DNA from 3 places in the Streptomyces sp. SudanB5_2050 genome. Region 1 is predicted to be linked to each of the others. Evidence: riboswitches for the same ligand, from Rfam matches in the RefSeq annotation. Region 1 holds a riboswitch; each other region holds the start of a gene.

Evidence for each region. Region 1 has a riboswitch for cobalamin ahead of ACFZP7_RS02185 (ABC transporter substrate-binding protein). Riboswitches for the same ligand answer to the same signal wherever they lie in the genome.
Region 2: linked by a shared signal. The riboswitch ahead of ACFZP7_RS26225 (energy-coupling factor ABC transporter permease) and the one ahead of ACFZP7_RS02185 (ABC transporter substrate-binding protein) in region 1 are both predicted to bind cobalamin.
Region 3: linked by a shared signal. The riboswitch ahead of ACFZP7_RS08775 (cobalamin biosynthesis protein) and the one ahead of ACFZP7_RS02185 (ABC transporter substrate-binding protein) in region 1 are both predicted to bind cobalamin.

Annotation. Positions count from the first base shown of each region.
Region 1 is NZ_OZ186760.1:574,467-583,834, forward strand. Features, by position in the region: gene ACFZP7_RS02155 (DUF4132 domain-containing protein) at 1-1,502, opposite strand, end outside; gene ACFZP7_RS02160 (hypothetical protein) at 1,504-1,899, opposite strand; gene ACFZP7_RS02165 (flavin-containing monooxygenase) at 2,035-3,837, opposite strand; gene ACFZP7_RS02170 (SMP-30/gluconolactonase/LRE family protein) at 4,014-5,039, shown strand; gene ACFZP7_RS02175 (TetR family transcriptional regulator) at 5,049-5,642, opposite strand; gene ACFZP7_RS02180 (alpha/beta fold hydrolase) at 5,738-6,607, opposite strand; cobalamin riboswitch at 6,673-6,880, shown strand; gene ACFZP7_RS02185 (ABC transporter substrate-binding protein) at 6,923-7,957, shown strand; gene ACFZP7_RS02190 (FecCD family ABC transporter permease) at 7,954-9,018, shown strand; gene ACFZP7_RS02195 (ABC transporter ATP-binding protein) at 9,015-9,368, shown strand, end outside.
Region 2 is NZ_OZ186760.1:5,873,938-5,883,305, reverse strand. Features, by position in the region: gene ACFZP7_RS26260 (DUF6099 family protein) at 20-490, opposite strand; gene ACFZP7_RS26255 (nucleotide pyrophosphohydrolase) at 703-1,047, opposite strand; gene ACFZP7_RS26250 (AAA family ATPase) at 1,044-2,198, opposite strand; gene ACFZP7_RS26245 (cell division protein SepF) at 2,294-2,686, opposite strand; gene ACFZP7_RS26240 (hypothetical protein) at 2,918-3,367, opposite strand; gene ACFZP7_RS26235 (chloride channel protein) at 3,640-5,019, shown strand; gene ACFZP7_RS26230 (potassium channel family protein) at 5,118-5,630, shown strand; cobalamin riboswitch at 5,691-5,877, shown strand; gene ACFZP7_RS26225 (energy-coupling factor ABC transporter permease) at 5,907-6,611, shown strand; gene ACFZP7_RS26220 (energy-coupling factor ABC transporter substrate-binding protein) at 6,608-6,943, shown strand; gene cbiQ (cobalt ECF transporter T component CbiQ) at 6,944-7,693, shown strand; gene ACFZP7_RS26210 (ATP-binding cassette domain-containing protein) at 7,690-8,541, shown strand; gene ACFZP7_RS26205 (MFS transporter) at 8,559-9,368, opposite strand, start outside.
Region 3 is NZ_OZ186760.1:1,957,502-1,966,869, reverse strand. Features, by position in the region: gene cobN (cobaltochelatase subunit CobN) at 1-647, opposite strand, end outside; gene ACFZP7_RS08780 (cobyric acid synthase) at 644-2,152, opposite strand; gene ACFZP7_RS08775 (cobalamin biosynthesis protein) at 2,149-3,114, opposite strand; cobalamin riboswitch at 3,219-3,360, opposite strand; gene ACFZP7_RS08770 (hypothetical protein) at 3,533-3,754, opposite strand; gene ACFZP7_RS08765 (inorganic phosphate transporter) at 3,789-5,027, opposite strand; gene ACFZP7_RS08760 (class II aldolase/adducin family protein) at 5,251-5,946, shown strand; gene ACFZP7_RS08755 (S9 family peptidase) at 6,061-7,188, shown strand; gene ACFZP7_RS08750 (hypothetical protein) at 7,435-8,859, shown strand; gene ACFZP7_RS08745 (VOC family protein) at 8,901-9,314, opposite strand.

The sequences.
Region 1 (9,368 bases):
AGGGTGACCTCCGTGCCGTGCTCGACCGGGTCGTCGGTGAGGGTGCGCAGGGCACCGTCGGCGAAGCCGACCGGGGTGCCGTCGACCGTCCACAGCAGGCGGCGGGCGAGGGTGCCGACGAGGGGGTGGTCGAGACAGCGCTCGCGCCAGGCGGCGTAGGGCCAGGTGCGGCGGGCGAGGAACTGCCGGTCCAGGCGCTCGGCCTGGGCGCCGAGCATCTTGTCGATGTCCTTGACGGCGGTCTTCAGCTCCTTCAGCGCCTCGGGGTGGTCCCGCCGGACCGCGGCGGGGACGGACTTGACCGCCTTGCCGGCGGCGGAGTGCCAGCGCAGGACGGCCTTGCCGCCCTGGATCTCCAGCAGGGCGGTGAAGTCGCCGAGTCGTGTCGCGCGGCGGCCCACCTCGGTCAGCCCGTAGGCGGGCACGGCCAGTTCCTCGACCTCCTCGCGGCTGAGGCCGAGGGCTTCCGCGCGGGTGTCGAGGGCGGCGTTGAGCAGCTTGAGCGTGCCCTTGTAGGTGACGCGGCTGGCGAGCCGGGCGAGCTCGGCGAGTGCGGCCTCGCTGTGGATCCGGGCGAGGGCGGTGACCGCGGCGTTGGCGACCTTGGGGTTGACCGGCCCGAGGCCGGGGACCTTCTTCAGGGAGGTCTCGACCAGCGTGCCGAGAGCGCGGGCCGTGTCCGGGTGGGCGGGCAGCAGGGCGAGGATCCAGGTGAGGCCGCGCAGGGCGTTGGCGTTGAACGGGTCGAAGGCGAGGTTCGCGTCGGGCCCGGAGCGCACACTGGTGAACGCGAAGGTGCGGGGCCTGCCGACGAGCGGGAGCCAGCCGAGCACCGCCGCACGCACGGTGTCGGCGCCGAGGGGTTCGACGAGGGTGAGCGCGGTCTTGTCCCACTGGGCCGTGGGCCTGGCCGACGTGGCGGTCGCGGCGTGGACGAGCAGGGCGCGCCAAGGCCCCTCGGCGGCTTCGTCCATCGCCCGCTCGGCCCACGCCTCTCCCACGTTCAGCACGGGCTCCGTCAGCTTCTGGGCCAGGGCCGCCATCTCCGGGCGCCGGTACGCCTCCAGGGCGCACCGGCGCAGGAACGCCACGACGGGGGCCGACAGCGGTCGGCCGGCCGCCAGTTCGTGCTCGGCGACCGACTGCACCTCGCCGTCCCACCAGAGGGAGACCTCCGTGCCGAGCTTCTCCAGCTCGGCGGTCCGCTCGGCCGCGAGCGGATCACCCGGCAGGTCCGCGCCCACGGTCTGCAGCAGCCGCACCGTCTTCACCCACGCGCCCTCGTCGGAGTCGAAGTCGGCGTACTGACGGACCGACTCCGCCGCCACCGCGGCGCGGAGCGCGGGATCGAGGCTGCGCAGCCACTCGATCATCTGGGCCCACTGGTCCCCCCTCCGGACGGTCCGGGCCGTCGCCACGTCCAGCGCCTCGCGGGCGAGCGGACCGGCCTCGCCCGCGGCCGCGTGGCCCCGCATCTTCTCCAGGTTGCTCAGCAGATCCATGTCAGCCACCCACCAGCGGCACGAGCTTCAGGAACGTGACCTCGACGCCGAGCGGCAGCTCTATCTCCTCGTCCGGGTCCGTGACCTGCCGGTCCCCGACGAACACCAGGAAGCCGTTCCCCGCGAACGCGGCCAGGGCGCGCTCCGCCTGGGCCTCCGGATCGATGCGGCGCGGGGTGCGCAGCGCGTACCCGTTCAGCACGCGCTCCGTGTCCTGCGGCTGCACCAGGCCCTGGAAGAGCTGCGGCTCCGTGCGCGCGTTGAACTCCGCGACCTCCTGGAAGACCCGCCGTCGGATCAACTCGCGTGCCGTGAGCCGCTCCTCCGCGATCTCCAGTCCGAAGGCCGCGCCCCTGTCCCCTGATGTCGTCTCGTCGACGAACGTCACCGTTGCCATGCCCAGGACGTTACGGGGCACCACTGACAACGGCCCGGCCGTGACCGGCGCCGGTGTGGGGTGGCCGTCGCGGAGGAAGCGGTTCGGGCCCCGGTGTCTGTACCCGTCGGCTCCCGTGGCGCGGGCGCGCCGGGCTCAACAGGGCCGCTCGGTATGGAGTACGTCGGACATGGACGTCTCGCGCCAGTGCCTCAGGAGATCGTGGAAGGCAGCCGCGCCGTGCGGGTAGGCGATCGGGGCGTTCGGCCGGCCACGTCCCTCACCGTTGTAGTACCCGGGTGTGCACTCGGCGTGGAACCACTCGTGGTCGGGCGCGCCCTCGGCCAGGACCGCGAGCCAGGCGTCCTCGGCCTCGCGGGACGGTTCGATGACCGCGCCCCGGGCTTCGGCCGCCGCGACGAGGGCCGCCGCGTGCGCCGCGTGCTCGTCCAGCACGTGCGTGAAGTTGACGCTGCTCGCGCTCTGGGTGGCCCCCAGCTGGATCAGGTTCGGGAATCCGTTGCTGGTGAGGCCGTGCAGGGACCGCGGCCCGCGTCGCTTCAGCGCGTCCAGCAAGTGGACGCCGTCGCGGCCACGGACCGGCAGCTTCCCGGAGTGGACGCCGGAGACTCCGACCGAGAAGCCGGTGGCGAAGACCAGGCAGTCGAGTGCGTACTCGGTGTCGCCCACCACGACACCGTGCTCGGTCATCCGCTCGATGCCGTGCGTGTCCGCGGTGTCGACCAGGGTGACGTTGTCGCGGTTGAACGTCTGCAGATAGGTGTCGGAGAACGTGGGGCGCTTGCAGGCGTACCGGTACCAGGGCTTGAGCTTCTCCGCGGTGTCCGCGTCGGCGACGATCCGCTCGACGCGGGCGCGGACCTCGTTCATCTTCCGCGCGTCCGCGACCTCGTAGGCCGCTTCGTACGCCTGCCGGTCCGCGGGGCGGCGGAAGCTCGGCAGGAGTTTCTCCAGCAGGCCGGCCGTCTCGGTCCACCGGTCCGCCACCAGGTCGTGCTCCACGGTCTCGCCGGAGACGATGCGCAGGAAGTTGTCGCGGCGTTCGCGCGCCCAGCCGTCGTGATCGGCGCCCACGTCCCGCGCGGTGGTACGCCGGTTGGCGCGCACGTCCACGGTGGAGGGGGTGCGCTGGAAGACGTAGACGTGCCCCGCGTCCTCGGCGAGCTTCGGGATGACCTGGACGCCGGTGGCGCCCGTGCCGACGACGCCGACGCGTTTGTCCGCCAGGCCGGTCAGACCTCCGTCCGGGGTCCCGCCGGTGTAGCCGTAGTCCCAGCGCGACGTGTGGAAGGTGTGCCCCTGGAAGTTCTCGATGCCGGGGATGCCGGGGAGTTTCAGCTCGGTGAGGGTGCCGGTCGCCGTGATGACGTACGTGGCGCGGAACTCGTCGCCGCGGTCGGTCGTCACGAGCCAGTTCCGCGCGTTGTCGTCCCAGGTCAAGGACGTCACGGACGTCGAGAAGAGGGCGTCGGCGCCGAGGTCGAACTTCTCCGCGATCCGTACCGCGTGGCGGCGGATCTCCTCCCCGGGGGCGTACTTCCACTCCGGGACGTAGCCGGTCTCGTCGAGCATCGGCAGATACACGTGGGACTCGATGTCGCAGTGGATGCCCGGGTACCGGTTCCAGTACCAGGTTCCGCCGAAGTCACCGCCCTTCTCCACGATCCGGACCCGCCGTACGCCCTGCTGACGCAACCGCGCGCCCGCCAGGATGCCGCCGAATCCCCCACCGACGACGGCGACGTCCACGTCGTCCCGCAGGGGTTCGCGCGCTTCTGTCGCCACCGCATACGGATCGTCGGCGTAGTAGCCGTACTCGGCGTCGGCGGCGAGGTACTGCCGAGTGCCGTCGGGGCGTACGCGCCGCTCCCTCTCCACCCGGTAGCGCCGCCTCAACTCGGCCGGCGCCTCGGGGGAAGTTGCATCCGGATACGTCATGTGGGGGGACCTCTGTCCTTCCGGTTCGGTGCGAGGGAGTCGCGCTCGGTCCGGCAAAAGCACGGCGGTACTGCGGACTTGAGCCAGCGTGCACTACCGTAGCAACAACCGGACAGCACTGTCCGGATGCGATGCGGACAGCTTCCGCAAATTTTCGGACAGGAAGAGTGACCCCCATGCGACGACTCCCGATCCGATCCCTCACCGGCCTCGCCGCGATCGGCCTGCTGGCCGTCACCGGCTGCGGCGGGGACACCCGCGCCGGCGGCCCGCATGACGCCGCCGCCACCGGCGCGGGCCGGACCATCCGCGCCCAGGAGGTGATGCGGCTGACCGAGGCGCACCCCGAGACGGGCATGACCCTGCTCGAGGGCCCCACCTTCGACGCGAACGGCGCACTGGTCGTCGTCGACGTCACGGCTCCGGCCGGCAAGCCCAAGGTGCTGCGCGTCGACGTGAGGAAGAAGACCTCGCGCCCGCTCCACACCGACGATCGCGGCGCCTACACCTCGGCCCAGTACAGCCCCTACGACGGGCGCATCTACCTCACCGACTTCTCCCACGGCGAGATCGTCAGCCTGGCACCCGACGGGAGCGACCCGCGGACCTTCTTCTCCGGCCGGGTCGACGGAGCCCCGATGAACCCCGACGACCTCGCCTTCGACCAGGACGGCGACCTGTACATCAGCGACTCGCGCGGCATGTCGGAGGGAGAAGCAGTCGGGCGCGTGGTGCGCATCGACCGCGAGGGGAGGAACGCCACCGTCCTGGCGGGTGGACTGGCGGCCCCGAACGGCATCTCGTTCGACTCCGAGTACCGCGGCCTGTGGGTCAGCGAACTCACCCAGAACCGTGTGTCCTACCTGCTGCTCGACGACCGAGGCGGTGTCGCCTCACAGCACACGGCCATCCGGGTGGACGGCGGCATCGCCCAGACCGACTCGATCGCCGTCGACGCGGACGGCAACCTCTACCAGGCCCTGCACGGCCGGCCCGCCATGGCGGTGTACGACCGCCACGGGGAACGCCTGGCGACCGTCGAGGTCCCCGCCCGCGCCGCCGACGGGCTCGAATCGGCGACCAACGTGGCCATCACGCCCGGAGGGACCAAGGCGTACATGACCGTCAGCGGGCCGGCCGGAGGGTACCTGTACTCCTTCGACGCGCCGGCGGAAGGCGTCCGTCAGTCCAACGGCGGCTGACCGCGCTGTTCACTCGCCGAAGGGGCGCACCGGTCCCACCTCGACACCGAGGAGTCGCCAGGCCGCCATCGCCCGGCGTTCCCGCAGCTCACGGGTGGGGCCGATGACGGCACCCGAGACCATGGCGACGGCGATCATGAGGTCGTCCTTCGCCGTGGCCAGGCGGTGGCCGTCCGGCAACCGCGCCCGCAGCGCCCGCTCGACCCGGGCCGCCAGGCCCGCGGCGTACTCGGGGACGGCGGAACCACCGGCCGCTCCGTCGGCGTGCAGCAGACTGATGAAGGCCGCCGACTCGGTCTGGTGCCAGGTCAGGACACCGAGGAGCTGGGCGATGTCCATGTCCGGCGCCGCCGCCGCCTGTTCGATCTGACGGACGTTCTCGTCCAGGACCGCCGTGGCGACGGCCGCCCGGTCGGGAAAGTGCCGGTAGAGAACCCCCTGTCCCACGCCGGCCCGGCGCGCGATCGCGGACATGGGTGCGTCGAGGCCGTGCTCGGCGTAGATCTCGCGCGCGGCGGCGACGAGGGCGGCCCGGTTGCGCGCGGCGACCCGGGGCCCGTCATTGGCGGGCCGTCGCTCGTCGGGCGGGGATGGCTGGGTCACCCCCAGAGCGTATCGCCCGAGCACGGTGCCCCCCCCCTGGCCCCCGCCCCCCTGCATCGCCCTGCCCCGCTGCCGTGTCGCCGGTCAGCGGTGGCTCACGAGGCTCCGTCGAGGACCTGGCGCAGTCGATGCGCGAACTCGTCCGGCTTCCCGGGATAGCCGAACTCCCCGTCGCAGAAACCGCCGTGATGGCTCGGGAACACCGTCACCCGCTGCCCGAGCAGCTCGGCGATCGCGACGGAGGTGCGTCCGGTCAGCGTGTCGCCGGTCTCCTCGCCCACGGCGATCACGACGCGGGTGGGCGCGGCGGCGATCGCGTCGGTGTCCGGCCGGTAGCCGCTGACCGCCCACGACCGGTCGGACAGCAGCGGATCGTCGCGCGAGCCGTCGTCCTCGACGGGCATCCCGATCGCGGCGGGATCCGCCTCCGCCTGGGCGAAGTACGCGTCGGTGAACTCGCCCCGCCAGGAGGTCATGGCCACGAACGCGGCCATCCCGGCGCCCCACCCCCGCTTCTCGTAGGTCTCCCGGACCCCGGCCCGCGCCCGCTCGGCCGCCGAACGGTCCGGTGTCAGGGTGATGAGCGGCGGTTCGTGCGCGACCAGTGTGGTCACGTCCTCGGGGTACCTCTCCACGACCGCGAGCGCGGTGACCGCTCCGCCGCTGCTGGCGAACATCTCCACCGGCCCGGCTCCCAGCGCCTCGACGACGGCGTGCACGTCGGCGGCTTGGGTCTGCGGCGTGTGGTCGACCCGCCCGTCCCTGCGCGTGCTGCGGCCGAGGCCGCGCGGGTCGTACGTGACCACGGTCCGCTCGGGGAAGCGTGCGGCGAGTGCGGCGAAGCCGGTGGCGTCCATGGGCTGCCCGATCATGAACAACGGCGGACGTCCGTCCGTGGTCGGCAGCGGTCCGCGGACGTCGTGGACGAGGTCCGCGCCGGCGGTCTCGAGTGTGTGGGTCTTCATACCTGTGCAGACCGGTCCCGCCCCGAAAACTCATCGGGGCACCTCCGGACCGTCCCCGTACGTCGTGGTAGCTTCCAGACGCCAGTCGAACTCGTGAACGCGGCGACGCGTGCACGGGTCAGGGAATCCGGTGAGAGTCCGGAACTGACGCGCAGCGGTGAGGGCGACGGGCGGGGCAGCAGCCACTGGACGACGGTCACGGCCGGGGTCCGGGAAGGCGCCTCGTCCGGGTGACCCCGAGTCCGAAGACCTGCTGGCACCCGACCGTCCGCACGGACCCCGCGTATGGGTCCCGACGTTGAGAAAGCCGGCACTGTGCGCCTGTCACGTCCCTCTCGCCGTTCCCTTCTGCTCCTGACCGGGCTGCTGCTGCTCACCGCGTGCGGTTCCGGCACCGGCTCGCCGGGCGAGTCCGCCGCCGACGGGGCGGGGGCCGTCACGTTCGACAACTGCGGGCGCGAGGTGACGGTCGCGGCTCCACCGAGGCGTGCCGTGTCCCTGAACCAGGGCACCACCGAGATCCTCCTCTCCCTCGGCCTGGCCGACCGCATGGCCGGGACCGCCACCTGGACCGACCCGGTCATGGACGGACTGCGGGGGGCCGACGCGAAGGTCCCCCGGCTCGCCGACGACCAGCCGTCGTTCGAGCGGGTCCTCGACAGCGAGCCGGACTTCGTGGCCGCCTCCTTCGCCTCCACCCTGGGCAAGGGCGGAGTGGCCACCCGCGAGCAGTTCGAGAAGCTCGGCGTGCCGACGTACCTGTCGCCCTCCGACTGCGAGGGCAAGGACAACAGCGGCGACGGTGACGGCTCGCGGACGGCGCCGCTGACCATGGAGACGGTCTACCGCGAGGTGCGGGAACTCGCCCGGGTCTTCGGGGTGGAGGACCGCGGTGAGAAGCTGGTCTCCGGGCTGAAGAGCCGGGTCGCGAAGGCCACGTCCGGGATCCGCGCCGGGAACACCACCGTCCTGTACTGGTTCGCGAACCAGGAGTCCCCCTACATGGCGGGCTGCTGCGGCGCGCCCGGCATCGTCACCCGCGCGCTCGGCGCCGAGAACGTCTTCGACGACAGCACGCGGGAATGGCCGCAGATCAACTGGGAGACCGTGGCCGACCGCGACCCCGATGTCCTGGTCCTCGGTGACCTCACCCGCAAGTCGCAGACCGCCGAGTCCGCCGCGAAGAAGATCGCCTTCCTGGAGTCGAATCCCGTGACGAGGAACATGACGGCCGTGCGGGAGAAGCGGTACGTGCTGCTCAGCGGGCAGGCCATGAATCCGACGATCCGCACCGTGGAGGGCGTGGAGAAGGTGGCCACGGCACTGCGCCGGTACGGGCTCGACCGATGACCACTCCCCTGCGGTCCTCCCCGGTCCGCCCGGCGTGCGGCGCGGCGGGTGGGCTGCGCCTCGCGGCCGGCCTCGGCAGCGGGCTGGCGGTGCTCGCCGTGTCCGTCGCCGTGGCCGTCACCATCGGCCCGGCCGACATCGGAGTGGGCGACGCCTGGTCCGTGGTCGCCTCCCGTCTGGGCTGGGCCACGACCGATCTCACACCGATCCGCGAGGGCATCGTCTGGAATCTCCGGCTGCCGCGCACCCTCCTCGCGGCGGTGTGCGGGGCCGGACTCGCGGTGTGCGGCGCGGTGATGCAGTCCCTGCTGCGCAATCCGCTCGCCGACCCCTTCGTCCTGGGCGTCTCCTCCGGGGCGTCGACCGGCGCGGTGGCCGTGATCGTGCTCGGCGCCGGCGGCGGTGTCCTGTCCGTCTCCGGCGGCGCCTTCGTGGGTGCCCTGGGCTCGTTCGCGCTGGTGCTACTCCTCAGCCATACGCTCGGCGGGACGACGGACCGCGTGGTGCTCTCCGGAGTGGCGGCGATGCAGCTGTTCTCCGCCCTGACGTCGTTCGTCGTCACGACGGCGGCCGACGCGGAGACCACCCGGGGCGTGCTGTTCTGGCTGCTCGGCTCGCTCAGCGGGGCCGGTTGGACCGAGGTGGGACTGTGCACGGCCGTCCTGGCGCTCGCCCTCGTGGTGTGCCTGGCCCACGCCCGCACCCTGGACGCGTTCGCCTTCGGCCAGGACGCCGCGGCGGCGCTCGGGGTCTCGGTGGCCCGGACCCGGCTGGTGCTGCTGTGCGTCACCGCGCTGCTGACCGCCGCGCTGGTCAGCTCGGCGGGCGCGATCGGCTTCGTCGGTCTGGTGCTTCCGCACGCCGCGCGCGCCCTCGTCGGCCCGGGGCACGCCCGGCTGCTGCCGGTCACCGCGCTCGCCGGCGCGGTGTTCCTCGTCTGGGCCGACACCCTGGCCCGTACCGTGCTCGACCCCCAGGAGGTGCCGGTGGGAGTGGTGACCTCGCTGGTCGGGGTGCCGGCGTTCGTCCTGGTCCTGTACCGCACGAGGAGGGTGCGATGAAGTCCCGTACGGCGCGGCGCGACGACGGTGCCCGGCCGCCGCGCCCCGGACCGGCAGCCGCGGCCCAGGCACCCGACGGCGCCTCGCACACCGGGCGGCCCACCCTCGTCGCCGACCGTGTGAGCCGGGCCTTCGACGGCCGGCTGATCCTCGACGGCGTCAGCCTCGCCCCACGGCCCGGCTCCGTGACCGGCCTGCTCGGCCCCAACGGCTCGGGGAAGTCGACGCTGCTGCGGCTGCTGTCCGGCGTCCTCGCCCCCGCGTCCGGCGTCGTCACCCTCGACGGGCGTCCCCTCGGCGACTGGGGACGCCGTGCCGTGGCCCGGCGCGTGGCCGTCGTCGAGCAGCAT
Region 2 (9,368 bases), 5.3 Mb from region 1:
GCGCGTGGCGGGCGTGGTGTCAGCCCGCCTCCCGCTCCGGTAACTCCGCGTCCCGGGCCGCCAGTTTGCGCAGCATCTCCAGAACCCGGTCGCGGGACTCGTCCGCCGCGTCGATGGCCTCCATGCACTGCCAGTACGTGGCCTCGTCGTCAGCGGCGCAGGCGACGCCGACGAGGGCGATGCCGGTCTCGCCGAGCAGCGTCCCCAGGCGCATCAGGGCCTGGCGCGCGTCGCCCAGCTCCGTCAGCTGGGCGGCGCGCAGCTCGCCCGGCGCCAGCTCCGGGGTGGTCAGCACCCCGCAGCCGCGGCCTGCCAGCTCGGTCAGCCCGATCGCCTCGCCGCGCAACTCGGGTGGTCCGGAGACCGCCAGCCGACTGCCGATCGCCTGGGCCAGGGCCTGCACCTGCCACACCTCGGTCAGGATGTCCGGCACCTCGCCGCCGGCCGCCAGGGCACGCCCACTCGTCACGATGAGCCGCACAGCGTCCATGCGCTGCCCCCGTCTGTGTCCGACGCGCACCCGGCGCGTCCGCCCGAACTCCGCTGTCCACTACCCAGAGTGAAGGCGTGTGGGACGAAAAGCTAGAGGAAGGCGGAAATCTTCGGACAACAAATTGGATTCCGTCCCGCGATCGACTGCGGAGAGTGATAACGGAGTTGACTGCTCCGTCCGCGCTGCTCCGTCCGCACCGCTGCGTCCGCTCAGTCCTCCGGCTCGCCCGGGACGGGGAACCTGAGTTCGTTCCGCTCGATCTTGGCCTCCAGCGCGGACAGCGGGTCGACGTCCAGCACCTCGCAGAACTGGAGCAGGTACGCCAGGACGTCGGCGACCTCGTCCCGCACGCGGTGGGCGGTGTCCGGGTCGGTCATGACGCGGGCCGACTGCTCGGGCGTCAGCCACTGGAAGATCTCGACGAGTTCGGCGGCCTCCACGCTGAGCGCGGCGGCCAGGTTCTTCGGGGTGTGGTACGGCTGCCACCGCCGCGCGGCGGCGAACTCGGCCAGTCTGCGCTGCAGGGCCGCGAGGTCCTGGGGATGATCGGTCACGGCTCCAGGTCTACCACCGTGACGCCGTCGGTCCCGGCCGCCCAGGAGGCGTCGGGGACGGCCGCGACGAGGCGGACGTGCCCGCGCCCGCACATCCGGGCGGCGATCCGCAGCAGCTCCGCCCGCTGCCACGGGTCCAGGCCGCGGTCGAAGCCGTCGGCGAGGACGGTGAGCGTCTGCAGGGCGGCGGGCACCTCGCCGGCCGGGTCCACCTCCAGCACACCGGGTCCGGTGAACAGCACCAGCGCGAGGGCGAGGTACCGCAGTTCGCCGTCGCCGAGGCGGGAGAGGCCGGTGCGCACGCCGTCGCCCCGGTCGAGCAGGGCGCGGACCGCACCGCCGACGGCCGGCTCGGCCAGGACGTCCGCGACGGGGCCCGCGCAGCCGACGCGCACCGCCGCGACGAACTGGGCGTGCCGCCGGCCGCACTCGGCGCGGGTGCGCCACAGCACGTCGGCGAGGTTGTCACAGCCGCCGAGCAGGCGGCCGGACCCGGTGGGCACGGGCTCCCGCATCCGGCCGGGCCGCGGATCGCAGGCGAAGACGGAGCGCAGGGCGACCACCATCTGCTCGGCCGCGGCCAGCACCCGGCGCTGGCCGTCCGTCTTGCCGGCCACCCTGAGCGGCAGCAAAGGGGTGCCGAGCCGGTCGTCCGGCAGCGGGGCGCGGGTCACGGGTGCCGTCCCGGCGGTGTGCCAGGCCGCCTGCACGGCACGGCGGCCCGGATCGCGCAGGGCCGTCTCCAGCAGCACGATCCCGTCGGCCGTCAGCCGCTCGCCCACGATGCGCAGCTCGGGCTCCGCCTGCACGGCGACGTCCAGACGGACCGGACCGGCCGCACCGTCGGCCGTGCAGCCGATGCGGAAGCCGCGTCGGCGCTGGGCGTCCGGCCGGGCCCGCTCGGGCACACAGGCGACCGGATCGGGGAACACGACGCCGAGTTCGGCGCCGCCGCCGAGTCGGGCCAGCGCGTCGTAGGCCCGGAGCGCGGTGGTCTTGCCGCAGCCGCTGGGGCCGGCGAGCACGGTGAGCGGCCCGAGCGGCAGCACGGCGCGCCGGTGCCCGGCGAAGGCGGACAGCCGCAGCTCGGTGATCCGGGGACGGTCCGGGTGCGGGGTGACGGACGCCGTCGCCGCAGGTGAGGCTGCCATGAGCGGACCGTAGAACTCCGCCGACCGCGGAACCGTTTTGCCCGGACGGCGTTCCTACGATCGGGGGACGCGCCCGTCAGGACCGGGCGGGCGCGTCACACTCCGGGGACCTCCGCCGCGCTCTCCATCAGGCCGTTCACCTCGGTCCCGGCCGGGGTCAGCAGGAACACGTTGCGGTCCACCCGGTGCATGCCGCTCGCCAGTCCGAAGACGACGCCGGTGCTGAAGTCCAGGACCCGTTTGGCGACTTCGCCCTCCGCGCTGGTCAGGTCCAGCAGGACCGGAATGCCCGCCATCAGGGTCTCGGCGACCTCGCGGGCGTCCGCGAAGACGTTGACCCGCAGGACGACGAACCGGCGGCGGGTCTCCGTCACCGCCTCCGGCAGCGCCCGGTGCCCGACCGAGGACGGCCAGGCGTCGCGCCCGCGCAACGGAACGACCTGGGCGAGCCCCTCCCACTGTTCATCGGTGACGTCGTGGCTGTTCACCGGCTCCCCCGAAATCCACTCGCCTTCATTGCGTGCACCAGCCAATTCTTACGCCAAGTCACCCGTTCGGCCCAACACCGACACGGTTCGCGACGCTCCGTGTCCGGTGGTTGCCACGCCTTGGGCCGGGCTCTGCGGCGCCGGTGAGGGAGCCACCCACGGCCCCCGGGCGCGCCGGTGACCTCCCCGGAGGCCGGAAAGCTCCGGAGGTCACCGGCGGCGGGCGGTGTCTCAGGCGGCGCGGTCCTGGCGGCTGGCGAGCGCCCAGATGACGAAGACGTCGATCGCCATCATGATCACGGACCAGACGGGCGAGTACGGCAGGAACAGGAACTGGGCGATCAGACTGAGCGAGGCGAGGAAGATACCCGCGAAGCGCGCCCAGGCCATGTCCCTGAGCAGGCCGATCCCGGTGACGAGGACCAGTGCGCCCAGGATCACGTGGACGACGCCCCAGCCCGTCAGGCTCATCTCGTAGACGTAGCTGCCGACGCGGGCGTACACGTCGTCCTCGGCGATGGCCGCGATGCCCTGGAGGACGGCGAGGGCGCCGTTCAGCACCAGCAGGACGCCGGCGAAGACGACGCCGCCGGTCACCCAACCGCTGGACCGGTCCGCCGTCCGCGGTGCGCCGGTGCCGTGCGTCGGCCTGCCGGGAGAAGGTGCGGCGTGCTGGCTCATGAGCGGAGTCCTTTCCTCGTGTCCCCCGTACGGGCCTGCGCCCCTCGGCACCGCGCGGCACCGACAGGTCATTCGAGCCTGCGGCCACCGGCACCGCCCGGCCATGCGGGTCCGCCGAACGGGTGAATCCGGAAGCGGCCGCGCCGCGCCGTCCGGTCGCCGGGACGGACGCCGTGCGCGTGCGGGGCCCGGACGGCTCGCGTTTACTGACCGCACATGCCAACGCTCGCCACCGACCGGGTGCCGCGGGTGCGGTGGACGGAGGAGGGCCCGTGACGACGCAGCCCGCGCCGGCCAACGCGGTGCCGGGCCGGGCCGAGCAGTCCCTGCGGCACACCCTGCTCAGCCCCGGCTATCTGCGGCTGTTGCTGCTGTGCGTGCTGCTGGGCGTGCCCATCGCGCTGGCCTGCTTCTTCTTCGTCGGGCTGCAGCACGAGCTGCAGCACTGGGTGTGGACGGCACTGCCCGAGGCGGTGGGGTACGACGATCCGCCCTGGTGGTGGCCGCTGCCCGCGCTGGTGCTGGCCGGCCTGATCCTGGCGCCGATCGTGACCCGGATGCCGGGCGGCGGCGGCCATCTGCCGGTGAACGGGCTGGGCGGCGCGCCCGTCGGCCCCCGCGCGCTGCCCGGCGCCGTCCTGGCCGCGCTGGCCACGCTGCCCCTGGGGGTGGTCCTGGGACCGGAGGCGCCGCTGATGGCCGTGGGCAGCGGGCTGGCCCTGCTGGCGGTGCGGCGGGCCGGCGCGGCCGCGGACCCCAGGGCCGGCGCGGTCCTCGCCACGGCCGGCTCCACCGCCGCGATCTCCACCATCCTCGGCGGTCCCGTCGTCGCGGCCGTCCTGCTCATCGAGGGCGCCGGTCTCGGCGGCGCCCAACTCGTCGCCCTGCTGCTGCCCTGTCTGCTGGCCAGCGCGACGGGCGCCCTGGTCTTCACCGGCTTCGGCCAGTGGACCGGGCTGAAGATCGGCGCCCTGGCCCTGCGGGACGTACCGCCGAGCGCCGCCCCGGACGCCGGGGACTTCCTGTGGGGCGTGCCCACGGCGGCCCTGATCGCGGTGCTGGTCACCCTCGCCCGCGGGCTGGGCCGGCGCACGGTCTCCTGGACGCGGGAGCGCACGACCGTCCGCACCGTGGTCTGCGCCGCGGCGGTCGGCGTCTGCATCGCCGCGTACGCCCTGATCACCGGCCGTTCCCCGGCCGAGGCGGCGCTGTCCGGGCAGGCGACGCTCGCCCAGCTCGCCGCGCATCCGCACGCCTGGTCGGTGGGCGCGCTGGTGGCGCTGGTGGCCTGCAAGGGGCTGGCCTGGGGCATCGCGCTGGGCAGCCTGCGCGGCGGCCCGATTTTCCCGGCGGTGCTGCTGGGCACGGCGACGGCGCTGGCCTGCTCCGGCCTGCCCGGCTTCGGCGTGACCCCGGCGCTCGCCCTCGGCATCTCCGCCGCCGCGGCCGCGGTGACGGGGCTGCCGCTGGCCAGCGCCGTGCTGTCGGTGCTGCTGGTGGGCGGCGACGCGCACGACCAGATGCCGTTGATCGTCACCGGGTCGGTGGTGGCGTTCATCGTCGCCCAGGTGGCGCGCCGGACCGAACCCCGGGCGGACGGGGAGCCGGGCGCGGGCACGGAGGGCGGGGCGCCGGCCGGGACGGCGCGGTGAGGGGGCGGCGGACCGAGCGGCCCGCGGCGCGGCCCCGGGGTGTGCGGGGCGGGTGGCCCGCGGTGCGGTCCCGGGTGGTGCGGGGCGGGTGGCCGGCGGTGCGGCCCTGGGTGGTGCGGGCCGGGGCCGCGGCGGGCGTGGTCGTGGCCTATTTCCTCCTCCCCCTCGATCACCTGGGCCCGCAACGCCCCGTGCTGAGCTGGCTGTTGTTCGCCCTGATCCTGACCGTGGTGGCGGTGCTGCTGCTCCGGCAGATCCGGCACGTGCTGGTCGACCGGCCGGACTCCCGGCCCGGGATGGTCCTGTCCCTGCTGATCGTCCTGTCCGTGCACGTCTTCTCGGCCACCTACTACGCCCTCGCCAAGCAGCCGGGCGAGTTCACCGGTCTGCACACCCGCGTCGACGCCCTGTACTTCACCGTCGTCACCCTGGCGACCGTCGGGTACGGCGACATCACCCCGCGGGGTCAGTCGGCGCGGATCATCACCGTCCTGCAGATCGCCTACAGCTTCGTGTTCCTGACCGCCGCCGCGACCGCGCTGACCCAGCGGATGCGCGACATGGTGGTCCGTCGCACGGACCGGGACCGGGGCCGGGACCGGGCCGGGTGACGGGCCGCTCGGCGCGTCGGCCGGCCCGGAGGCCCGCTTGTCACCGGCCGGGCGGGACCACTACCGTCGTCACGCCTTGGTGAACGGGAAATCCGGTGCGATGCCGGTGCGGCCCTCGCCACTGTGAATCGGGAAGTCCGGCTCCGGCCCTCGCGGGCAGCCACTGGATCGCTTGCGATCCGGGAAGGCGGGGCACGGGCGGTGGTACCCGTAAGCCAGGAGACCGGCCAAGGCGCGTCGTCCATCCACGAGGTGCTGGAGAGGGTCTGCCGAGTCATGCACATAGCCGAGGGCTTTCTGCCACCGGCGCACGCGATCGCCTGGGGTGCCGCGTCCGCGCCGTTCGTCGTCCACGGAGTACGGTCACTCACCCGTGAGGTCAGGGAGCACCCGGAGAGCACGCTGCTCCTCGGCGCCTCCGGGGCCTTCACGTTCGTCCTGTCGGCCCTGAAACTGCCGTCCGTCACCGGCAGTTGCTCGCATCCCACCGGCACCGGTCTGGGCGCGATCCTCTTCCGGCCGCCGGTCATGGCGGTGCTGGGCACCATCACCCTGCTCTTCCAGGCGCTGTTGCTCGCCCACGGCGGACTGACCACGCTCGGCGCCAACGTCTTCTCGATGGCGGTCGTCGGCCCCTGGGCCGGGTACGGCGCCTACCGGCTGCTGCGCCGCTACGACGTGCCGCTGATGGTCACCGTGTTCTGCGGGGCGTTCGTCGCCGACCTGTCCACGTACTGCGTCACCAGTGTGCAGCTGGCGCTGGCCTTCCCCGACCCGGGCAGCGGGTTCCTGGGGGCGCTCGGCAAGTTCGGGTCGGTCTTCGCCGTCACCCAGATCCCGCTCGCGGTGAGCGAGGGCCTGCTCACGGTGATCGTGATGCGGCTGCTGGTGCAGTCCAGCAAGGGCGAACTGACCCGGCTGGGCGTGCTGCCGGCGAAGTCCGGGACCGCCGGGGCCAAGGAGCGGGCGGTGGCCCGGTGAGCCGCAACGCGAAGATCAACGCCCTGCTGCTGCTCGCCGTGGCCGCGCTCGCGGTGCTGCCACTGGTGCTGGGGCTCGGCGACCACAAGGAGGAGCCGTTCGCCGGGGCCGACGCGGAGGCGGAGCGGACGATCACCGAGATCGAGCCGGACTACGAGCCGTGGTTCTCGCCGCTGTACGAACCGCCCTCCGGGGAGGTCGAGTCGGCGCTGTTCGCGCTCCAGGCCGCGATCGGCGCGGGCGTGCTGGCGTACTACTTCGGGCTGCGCCGGGGACGCCGGCAGGGCGAGGAGCGGGCGGCGGCCGCGCGGGACACCCCCGAAGGGGACTGAGTGCTGCCGATCGACGCGGCGGCGCACAGCAGTCGCTGGCGCCGCCGGCATCCCGTGGACAAGGCCGTGCTCGGGTTCGGGCTGACCGTGCTGGCGATCTCGCTGCCGCCCTGGCCGGGTGCGGCGCTGGTGCTGGTGACGGCGCTCGCCGTGCTGCTGGGACCGGCCGGTGTGCCCGGGCGCGGACTGTGGCGGGCGTACCGGGTGCCGTTGGGCTTCTGCGTGACGGGGGCGCTGCCGCTGCTCGTTCAGGTCGGGGGCCTGGGCGGTTTCCTGACGGCGGCGGAGGGCGGGCCGGTGCGCGCCGGTGAGCTGCTGCTGCGTACCTCCGCGGCCACCCTCGGGGTGCTGCTCTTCGCGTTCACCACGCCGATGTCCGACCTGCTGCCCCGGCTGGTACGGGCCGGGGTGCCCGCGCCGGTGGTGGACGTGGCGCTGGTGACGTACCGCATGAGTTTCCTGCTGCTCGACTCCGTGCGTCGGGTGCGGCAGGCCCAGGCGGCGCGGCTGGGGCACACCGGCCGGGCCGCGGCCTGGCGTTCGCTCGGCGGGCTGGGCGCCACGGCGTTCGTGCGGGCCTTCGACCGGGCGGCGCGGCTGCAGTCCGGGCTCGCCGGGCGCGGCTACGACGGCACCTTGCGGGTGCTGGTGCCCGAGGCGCGGGTCTCGGTGCGGTTCACCGCGGCGAGCGTCGCGCTGCTGGCGGCGCTGGCCGGCCTCACCCTCGTACTGGAAGGACCCCTGTCGTGAACGAGCCCGACCGGTCGACGGAATCGACGGCCCTGGTGGCCCTGCGGGGTGTGTCCTTCGCGTACGAGGAGGACCCTCCGGTGCTGACCGGCCTGGACTTCGCGGTGCACGAGGGGCGCGCGCTCGCCCTGCTGGGCCGCAACGGCAGCGGCAAGACGACGCTGATGCGGCTGCTCAGCGGCGGACTCCGGCCGCACGCCGGGCGGTTGACCCTCGGCGGGGAGCCGGTGCGGTACGACCGGGGTGGGCTGACCCGGTTGCGGACCACCGTGCAGCTGGTGGTGCAGGACCCGGACGACCAGCTCTTCGCGGCGTCGGTGGCGCAGGACGTGTCCTTCGGGCCGCTGAACCTCGGCCTGTCCGACGCGGAGGTCCGGTCCCGGGTCGGGGAGGCGCTCGCCGCGCTGGACATCGCCGCGCTGGCCGACCGGCCGACCCACCTGCTGTCGTACGGGCAGCGCAAGCGGGCCGCGATCGCCGGCGCCGTGGCGATGCGGCCCCGGGTGCTGATCCTGGACGAGCCGACGGCCGGGCTCGATCCGGACGGGCAGGAGCGGCTGCTGGCCACCCTGGACCGGCTCCGCGCGGCCGGCACCACGGTGCTGATGGCCACCCACGACGTCGACCTCGCCCTGCGCTGGGCGGACGAGGTCGCGCTGCTCACCCCGGGCGGGGTGCACACCGGCCCGGCGGCCGCGACGCTGGCCCGCACGGAACTGCTGCGGCAGGCCGGGCTGCGCCTGCCGTGGGGGGTGGCGGCGGCGTCGGTGCTGCGGGCGCGGGGGCTGTTGGCGGAGTCGGCGGCGGGCCCGCGTACGGCCGAGGAGCTGGCCGCGCTGACGGAGTGACGCGGACCCGCCCGGGGTCAGCGAGCGGAGTCGCTGTACTCCGCGTGCCGCGCCTCGGCCGGCTTCTCCTCGGGCCGCTGCCGCGCGCCACGGCGGCCGGGGAGGACGGCGAGGACGATCAGGGTGCCGGCGGCCATGATGATCCCGCCGACCAGACTGGTCGCCGACACTCCGTGGGCGAACGCCTGGTTCACGGCGTCGGCCAGGGCCTGGGCCTGCCGGGGTCCGGCCTCCGGACTGGTCGCGAGCCGCTCGGCGACGGCCAGCCCGCCGCCGACCGAGTCCTGGGCGGTGTCCAGGGCGGCGGCCGGGAGGCGGTCGCCCACCAGACCGGCGAGTTCGTCGCGGTAGGCGGTGCCTAGCAGGGAGCCCAGGACGGCGATGCCGAGGGAACCGCCGAGTTCCAGCGCGGTGTCGTTGGCGCCGCCGCCGACGCCCAGTTCGCTCTCCGGGAAGGAGCCCATGATGGTGTCGGTGGCCGGGGAGACGCTGAGGCCGATGGCGAGGCCGAGCAGCAGCATCGGGGCGAGGAAGTCGGCGTAGGTGGAGTCCTTCTCGACGAGGACCAGCAGGAAGACACCGACGGTGCCGATCAGCATGCCGGAGCCCACCATGGCCTTCACGCCCAGCTTCGGGGTGAGCTTCCCGGTCACCGCGGCGCCGACGAACACGGCCCCGGCCAGCGGCAGCAGCCGTACGCCGGTCTCCAGCGCGCCGTAGCCGAGGACGAACTGGAGGAACTGGGTGGCGTAGTAGATGGCGCCGTAGGTGCCGAAGAAGAAGAACAGCACGGCGAGCATGGAGCCGCTGAAGGGGCGCTGCAGGAA
Region 3 (9,368 bases), 1.4 Mb from region 1:
GCGAGGACGGTGGCGACCAGGGCGTCCGCCCGGCCCAGCAGCTCGTACAGCCCGGCGTCCGCGCCGCGCAGCGAACCGCAGTACACGGGCAGGGCGTTGGCGCCGCGCGCCTCGATCGCGTCGCACAGGGTGTCGACGAAGGCGGTGTTGCCGCTGAGCTGGTGGGCGCGGTAGAAGAGCACGCCGACCGTCGGGCGGCCCTCGGTGAAGGCCCGCTCGCCGTGGAGGCCGTACTCCGGCATCTTGCGCGGCTCCTCGAAGCCCTCGCCGGTCAGCAGCACGGTGTCCGACAGGAACCGGGCGAGCTGGGTCAGGTTGTCCGGACCGCCCTCGACCAGATAGCGCAGCGCCTCCGCCACCACCCCGGCCGGCACCGAGGACTCGGCCATCAGCTCGGCGTCCGGCACGCTCTCGCCGCCCAGCAGGACGGTCGGGACGCCGGCGGCCTTCAGCGCGGCGAGCCCGTCCTCCCAGGCGCGCTTGCCGCCCAGCAGGCGCACGACGGCGACGTCCGCGCCCTCCACGAGCGCGGGCAGTTCCTCGCGTACGTCGACCCGGGTCGGGTTGCCGATCCGGTAGGCGGCGTCCGACGCGCGGGCCGCCAGCAGGTCCGTGTCGGCGGTCGACAACAACAACACTGTGCTCATGCGGGCGCTCCCGGTGGGATGAAGGGCAGTCCTTGCGGCGCGCCGGACTCGATGAGCCGCCACAGCGCGTCCGTGTCCGCGTGGTGTTCGATCAGGTCGCCGAGCCGGTCGAGCTGCTCTTCGCGCAGCGCGGCGAACGAGGTGTCGGGGGCCGGCACGAAGCGGCGGCCCGCGGCGGCGGCCACCTCGCGCAGGAACGCCCGCCGGAAGCCGTCCGACTCCAGCGAGCCGTGCCAGTGCGTGCCCCAGGTCTGGCCGACCCGGCAGCCGTCCAGGAAGGGCTCGCCGCCCGCGACCTCGGCGACCCCGTGGTGGATCTCGTACCCCTCGACCCGCTCGCCGAGGGCCTCGCCCCGTGGCCGGGTGAGGGTCTTCTCGCGGGCGAACCGCACCCGCACGGGCAGCAGTCCGAGCCCGTCCACATTACCGGCCCGCGACTCGACCTCGTCCTCGATGTGCTCGCCGAGCAGCTGGAAGCCGCCGCAGATCCCGAGCACCGGGCGCCCCTCGGCGGCCCGGCGGGCGATCGCGTCCGCGAGCCCCCGCTCCCGCAGCCACCGGAGCGCCCGGACCGTCCCGCGCGTGCCCGGCACGATCACCAGGTCCGCGTCGGACAGCTCCTCCGGCCGGTCCACGAACCGCACCACGACGCCGGGTTCGGCGGCCAGCGCGTCCACGTCGGTGAAGTTGGACATCAGCGGGACCGCGCAGACGGCGGCCCGCAGCACGTCGTCCCCGACCGGTGGCGCGACGACGGACTCCCGCACCGTTCCCCGCAGGGAGACGCGCAGCCCGTCCTCCTCGTCGATGCCGAGCCCGTGCCGGAAGGGCAGGACGCCGTACGTGTGCCGCCCGGTGAGTCCGTGCAGCATCTCCAGACCCGGCTCCAGCAGCGACACGTCGCCCCGGAACTTGTTGACGAGGAACCCGGCGACCAGCGCCTGGTCCTCGGGCGCCAGCAGCGCCACCGTGCCGAAGAAGGAGGCGAAGACGCCGCCGCGGTCGATGTCGCCGACGACGAGGACGGGGAGCCCGGCGCCCCGGGCGATCCCCATGTTCACGATGTCGGTCCGGCGCAGGTTGATCTCGGCCGGACTGCCCGCCCCCTCGCAGATCACCGCGTCATACGTGCCCCGAAGCTCGGCCAGACAGTCCAGCACGGTGCCGAGCAACTGCTGCTGCCGGCCGCCGTGGTAGCCGCGGGCGCTCATCTCGCCGACCGGCTTGCCCAGCAGCACGACCTGGCTGCTGCGCTCACCGCCCGGCTTCAGCAGCACCGGGTTCATCTGCGCGGTCGGCTCCACGCGGCACGCCTGGGCCTGCATGGCCTGCGCCCGCCCGATCTCGGCGCCCTCGCGCGTCACGAACGAGTTGAGGGACATGTTCTGCGCCTTGAACGGCGCCACCTTCACGCCCTGCCGCACCAGCCAGCGGCAGATCCCGGCGGTGACGACGCTCTTGCCGGCGTCGGAGGTGGTGCCGGCGACGAGGAGGCCACCGCTCATGACGTACGTCCCTTCCTGACGATGCCGCGCGCGAGCATCCGCGTGCCCGCGCACACGCCCAGCGCCAGCCAGCCCACGCGCCGGGAGAGCCGGACGGCCCGCTCGATGTCGCCGCGGCCGGCCCGGACGGCGCGTCCCGCCGCCCCGTTGAGGACCGGCCGGTGCTCCACCCGGCCGCCGTAGGAGAGCGTTCCGCCCAGCCGCACCCCGAGGGCGCCCGCGAACGACGCCTCCACGGGCCCGGCGTTGGGGCTCGGGTGCCGTCCGGCGTCGGCGCGCCAGGCCCGCGCGGCACCCCGGGGGCCGCCGCCGGCCACGACGGCCAGGAGGGCGGTCAGCCGGGCGCCCGGCCAGCCCGCGAGGTCGTCGAGCCGGGCCGAGGCCCAGCCGTAGCGGCGGTACCGGGGCGACCTGTGGCCGACCATCGCGTCCAGGGTGTTCACGGCCCGGAAGCCGGCCAGCCCCGGAACTCCGGCCACGGCGCCCCACACCAGGGCGCCCACCACCGCGTCCGAGGTGTTCTCGGCGACGGACTCCACGACGGCCCGGGCGATCCCGTCGGCGTCCAGCGCCTGCGGGTCCCGCCCGCACAGGTGCGGCAGCCGCGCACGGGCCGCCTCCACGTCACCGGCCTCCAGGGCACGGCCGATGGCACCCGCCTCACGGGCGAGCGAGGTGCCGCCGACGACCGACCAGGTGGCGGCGGCGGTCAGCGCGACCGAGGCGGCGGGGGAGCGGCGTACGGCACGGGAGGCGGCCAGCCCGAGGGCGGCGGCGCCACCGGCGCACACGGCGGTGTGCAGCGCGCCCCACCCGCGGTGGTCGCGCCACAGCACCCGTTCCACGGCACCGGCGGCACGGCCGAACGCGGCGACCGGGTGTCCGCGGCGCGGGTCGCCGAGGAGGAGGTCACCGAGGAGGCCGGCGGCGGCGCCGTACGCGAAGACGCGTTCGGCGCGCACGGCTCAACCGGCCGTGGGGAGGGGAAGGCGAAGGGTGTCGCTGGTGAGCCTGGAACGGCAGCCGCGCATGGCGATAGGTCCTCACTCAGGGTGTCCGCGCCCTGGTTCGAAGAGCACGGCGGTGAGAGTTCCTGGCTCCCGGGGATCACTCCCCGGTCACAGTGGCGGGACCGCGCCGGATTCACACCGGGCTTCCTCTCCAGCCGCCGCATTGGCTCCGGCAGTCCACCACGCCCCGCGAACACCCGTCAACTTGCCGTTGACCTGCGAGGGGGGAGTGTGCGAAGGCCCACACACGGAAGGCGTGCGCGGGCGCGGGGGAGTAGTGCGGGGTGGGCGAAAAGGGCGGGGCGCCGGACGGACCCCGAGGTCCGTCCGGCGCCCCCGCACCACGACGTGCGCCGCGCCGGTCCGCCGGCTAGGCGACGATCAGATAGATGCCGTACGCCACCGCCGCCGCGCAGGCCGCGAAGCACGCGTACGCGCCGGTGACCGCGAGGCCGGCGGAGCCGCCCTCGGCGGCGGCCCGCTCCTGGCGGGAGAGGCCGGCGATGCCGAGGGTGAACAGGCCCACCAGGACCACGGTGGCCACGAGGCTGACTCCGAAGACGGAGCCGAGAGCTGCCCAGTCGATGCTCATGGAGGTTCGTTTCCTTCGTACCCGGGGCGCGGGTTCAGACGGTGGTGGTGGCCGAGGGGGCCTTGGGCTCGGACGCCGAGGACGCGACGGCGGCCGCCGGCTCCCCGGTCACGCCCGCCGGGGGCGGGGTCACGGCGGCCATCGCCTGGGTCACCACGCCGGCCGCCTCCGGCTCGTCGTCGACGACGTTGGTGTGGTCGACGACCTCGCGCCGGGAGATCTTCCAGATGGCGGCGCTGGAGACGACCAGGAAGACCGCGACCAGGGCGGTGCCCCAGTCACCCAGACCGCAGACCCACTCGGCGATCGCGGCGACCAGGGCCGCGGCCGGCAGGGTCAGGCCCCAGGCGACGAACATCCGGGTGGCCGTGGACCAGCGGACCACGCCGCCCTTGCGGCCGAGGCCCGCGCCCATCACGGCGCCGGAGACCGAGTGCGTGGTGGACAGGGAGAAGCCGAGGTGCGAGGAGGCCAGGATGACCGTCGCGGCGCTGGTCTGGGCGGCGAAGCCCTGCTGCGGCTGGAGGTCGGTCAGGCCCTTGCCCATGGTGCGGATGATGCGCCAGCCGCCGAGGTAGGTGCCGAGCGCGATGGCGATGCCCGCGGAGAGGATGACCCACATGGGCGGGTCGGAGTCGGGGGCGAGCGCGCCGCCGGCGACCAGGGCGAGGGTGATGATGCCCATCGTCTTCTGGGCGTCGTTGGTGCCGTGGGCCAGCGAGACCAGACCGGCGGAGGCGATCTGCCCGGCGCGGTAGCCCTTCGCGGCGGCCTTGCCGTCGGCCTTGCGGCCGAGCCGGTACGTCAGGCGCGCGCCGAGCATCGCCGCGATGCCCGCGACCAGCGGGGCGGCGATCGCCGGGAGGAGCACCTTGGTGACGAGCACGTCGCCGTGGACCGCGCCGACGCCCGCCGAGGCGATCGCGGCACCGATCAGGCCGCCCATGAGGGCGTGCGAGGAGCTGGACGGGAGTCCGACCAGCCAGGTCAGCAGGTTCCAGAGGATCGCGCCGACCAGGGCGGCGAAGATGACCTCGGGACGGATGCCGGTCTCGTCCACGAGACCCTTGGAGATCGTGTTGGCGACCTCCACGGAGAGGAAGGCGCCGACAAGGTTGAGGACGGCGGACATCGCCACCGCCACCTTGGGCTTGAGCGCACCGGTCGAAATGGTCGTTGCCATCGCGTTGGCGGTGTCGTGGAAACCGTTCGTGAAATCGAACGCGAGAGCGGTCACCACCACAATCGCGAGGATCAGCGAGAAGCTTTCCATTTACCCAGGCAATCGTTCGAGGTCATTGGCTGGACGAACGTAGGTAACCATGGTGAACGGAAGATGAACTGGGCAGGGCGTCGCGGTGACCGGAACCGGGGCCGCCGCCTCCCTCCCCGTGTGCGCTCCGATGCTCTCCGGAGACGTCCCTGGCAGGATCGCCGCGACGCCGGTCGGCGGCGGTCGGAACGGGCCCGGAGCGGGCGGGGAGGAGACGGTGACTGTGACGTATTCGCGGGCCGGACGGGCGGCGGAGCAAGCGGAACCGGAAGAGGAACGGGAGCGGAGGGCGGCCTGGGAGGCGCTCGTCGCCACGGCCCGGCGGACGGTGACGGACGGGCTGGTGGTCGGCACCTCCGGCAACGTCTCGGTCCGGGTCGGCGACACGGTGCTCGTCACCCCTTCGGGTGTGCCCTACGACCGTCTGGCCCCCGAGGACGTCACCGGCGTCGACCTCGACGGCCGGCAGGTGCTCGGCACGCTGGTCCCGACCAGCGAGCTGCCCATGCACCTCGCCGTCTACCGGGCCACCGACGCCCGTGCCGTCGTCCACACCCACGCCGTGCACGCCACGGCCGTCTCGCTGCTCGTCCCCGAGCTGCCCCCGGTCCACTACATGACCGCGGCGCTCGGCGGCCCCGTGCGCGTCGCCCCCTACGCGGCCTACGGCACGGAGGAACTGGCCCGCCACGTGCTCGACGCCCTCGCCGGCCGCACCGGCTGCCTCCTCCAGAACCACGGCACCCTGACCTACGGTGCCTGCCTCGACCAGGCGTACGACCGCACCGCCCAGCTGGAGTGGATGTGCCGGCTGTGGCTGACGGCCTCCTCGGTGCCCGGCCGGTCACCGTCGCTGCTGACCGGGGAGCAGCTGGCCGAGGTGGCCGAACGCCTGGGCGGGTACGGCCAGCGCCCCTGACCCGCGCCGCACGGCCCGCGCCCCCGCCCCCGCCTCGGGCCCGTTGATCCGAACGGGCCCGTCCGCCCGCCGTCCCGGTGGCTTACTCCGGAGCCCCCCGGGAAACTGAAAGGCGTGCGCATCCTCCCCGCGACGGCCGCCGCCGTCACCGCAGCCCTGGCCGCAGGGGCGGCGAGCGTCGCCGCCGGACGGCTCGCCAGCGACGCCGCGCTCAAGGCGCCGCCCGGACGGCCCCTGCCCACCGAGCCGAGGCTCACCGTGCACGGCACGGCCGCCGGACAGATCACCCTCACCCGGGACCTGGCCGCGCTGCGACCGGGCCGCTACGGCCTGGCCGGCGACGGCTCCCACGCGGTCGTCGGCCCGGTCCTCGGCACCGCCGACCACGGCGCCGACACCGTCGTACGCCGACTCGAACGCGTCACCCACGGCACCCTCGGCGCCGGCGACCGGGCCTGGTTCACCCCGAACCTCTACGTCGGCAACCCGGGCACCGCCCTGGACCTCGACTTCGCCGACGTCGAGGTCCCCGGCGAACTCGGCCCCCTCCCGGCCTGGTTCCTGCCCGGCTCCCGCCCGACCTGGGTCATCGCCGTGCACGGCCTGGCCGCCACCCGCGAACACGCCCTCAACCTCATCGCGCCCCTGCACCGCCGCAGCGTCCCGGTGCTCGCCCTGGCCTACCGCGGCGACGTCGGCGCCCCGCCCTCGCCGGACGGCCTGCACCACTTCGGCGAGACCGAGTGGCGCGATCTCGACGCGGCCGTCCGCTACGCCGTGGACCACGGCGCCCGCCAGGTCGTCCTGCTCGGCTGGTCCACCGGCGCCACCATGGCCCTGCGCACCGCCGCGCTCTCCGGCGTGCGCGAGCGCATCGCGGGGCTCGTCCTGGACTCCCCGGTCCTCAGCTGGGAGACCACCCTGCGCGCCCTGGCCGCCGCCCGCCGCACCCCGGGCGCACTCCTGCCGCTCGCCGTCCGCGCCGCCCAGGGCCGCGCCGGCCTGCACGCCGACCACGACGCGGGAACCGCCGGCCTGTACCGCCCGGCCGTCCCGACCCTGATCTTCCACGGCCCCGACGACGCGGTCTCCCCCTGGCGCCTCTCCCGCCGCCTTGCCGACACCCACCCGCGCCTGGTCGCGCTGCACACGGTCAGGAGCGCACCGCACGGCGCGATGTGGAACGCCGACCCCGACGACTACGAGGAGACGCTGCGCCGCTTCATGACCCCGCTGGTCTGACCCCGAAGCCCTCGCGCCGCCTCCGCCGGACCGCGCGGCCCGCCCTCGGCCCGCCGCCCCGCACCGGGCGCGTACGCGGCCCCGCCGAACGGGTGGCAGCCGCGCACCGTACCGGTTCCGTTTAGTGCTGTACGGGTGGCTTGATCCCCGCCCGGAAGGGGTTCTGGACCGGTGTGTCCCCGGTCCCGGACAGGGCTCACCGCATTCCGTTTGGGTTTTCGGACCGTCAACCGGAAGACTGCACCCGTGACGTCCCGTATCCCGCGCGACTCCAGGCTCCGACTCGTCCGCCCGCGACCCCTGGCCGCCGCCCCGCAAGCGATCACCCAGCGGCGTCCGCGCCGCGCCGCGCCACGCCCCCCGGAGGGCACGCCCGCCCGGTCGGAGCTGGCCAGAATGGCGCGCGCCGGCCTGGCCGACGCGGCCCGCGTCGCCCGCTGGGCCGACGCCGCCCTCGGCCGCGGCAGCGCGACCGCCGACGGCAAGGCCACCCTCTCCGACGCGACCGCCGACCGCGCCGCCCGGGAGCTGGGCCTGACCGCGGCCGAGGTCCGCGCCGACTGGGACACCGCCCGCCTCGCCGGACTGATCGAGGTGCACGGCGACAGCGCCCGCCCCGGCTGGCGACTGCGCGCCTGGAACCGGGACGACAGCGCCGTGCTGCGCGGCTGGGTCGCCCTCTTCGACGCCTGGTCGCTCGCCCACCCCGAGCCCGCCGGACAGGAGCCCGCGGCGGTCGCCGAGGTCGTCTCCGCGATGCCCCAGTTGCTCTCGTTCCTCCAGCTGTCCGCCGGACCCGTGCCCGTGGCGCAGCTCCTGGACCTGCTGGAGCAGCGCGTCACCGAGCTGCGCACCGAGCGCTGCGAGGTCCCCTACGGCCCCCGCCTGGAGCCCGGCACCCCGCAGACCCCCGAGGCCGCGGCCCCGGCCCCGGACACCACCGCCGACACCCCGCTCGCCCCGCTCCTCGACTGGGCCCTGCACGCCCTCGCCTCCGTCGGCGCGCTCACCTGCGGCGACGGGCACGCCACGCTCACCCCGCTGGGCAGCTGGGCGGTCTGGGTCAAGCTGGAGCAGATCTGCGTCGCCGCGCAGAGCCCCGCCGGCAACATCGAGCAGTCGGCGGAGGACATGCTCCGCGGCTGCGCCCGGCTCCGCCCCAACGCCGCCCGTGCCGAGTACCGCGCCTGGCTCGCCGCCCGCCCCGTCGGCAGCGCCGTCGCCGAGCTGATCGCCGCCGCCCGCGGCGAGGACGCCCTGCTGCGCGGCCTCGCCTTCGACGCGCTGCGGGTCGTCGGCGCCCCCGCCGAGCCCGACGTCCGCGCCGTCGTCGACGAGCCGACGCTGCGCCCGTACGCGCTCCTGTGGCTGGCCGAGCACGACGGCGCCGACCCCGAGGACGCCCACGAGGTCCTCACCCGCCGGGAGGCCACCTGGCTGTGGGTCGACACCGCCGCCGCCGTCGCCGACCACGGCGAGGCCCCGCTGCTCGTGCGGCACCTGGAGTCCGCGGTGCAGCCCACCGTGCCGGCCCTCCTCGACGAGGTCCGGGCGGTCGGACACCCGCGCACCGTGCAGGTCCTGGTCGCGCTCGCCGCCGCACACCCCGACCCCGCGCTGGCGAAGGCCGTGCGCCGAGCGGCGTTCCAGGTGCACACCGGGGGCAGTTGAGGGGCCCGGCCGGGCCGGGGCGGCGGACCTCGCTCAGGTGCTCAGGCGCGGACCTCCGGGGCGTACGTACCGAAGCTCCAGACGTTCCCCTCCAGGTCGCGGGCCATGTAGTCCCGCGAGCCGTAGTCCTGGTCGGTCGGGGGCATCAGGATCTCCGCGCCGTGCTCCACCGCCCGGCGGTGGTGGGCGTCGACGTCGTCCACCACGACGTACACCCCCGTCGTCCCGGCGTTCCTCATCGCCTCGTCGAAGCGGCTGCCCGTGCCCTTCGAACCGAGCATGATCGCGCCGTTTCCCTGGGCCAGCTCGGCGTGGGCCACCGAGCCGTCCTCGCCCTCGTACACGGCGAGTTCCCTGAAGCCGAAGGCCCGGGTGAGCTGGCGGACCGCCGCCTCGGCGTCCGCGTAGAGCAGCGTCGGGTAGACGCTGGGACGGCCGCCGTCCATGCCTGCCATGCCGATCACTCCCTTGTGAGTCGGTGCGGGAAGCCCTGTCGCCAGTCTCGCACC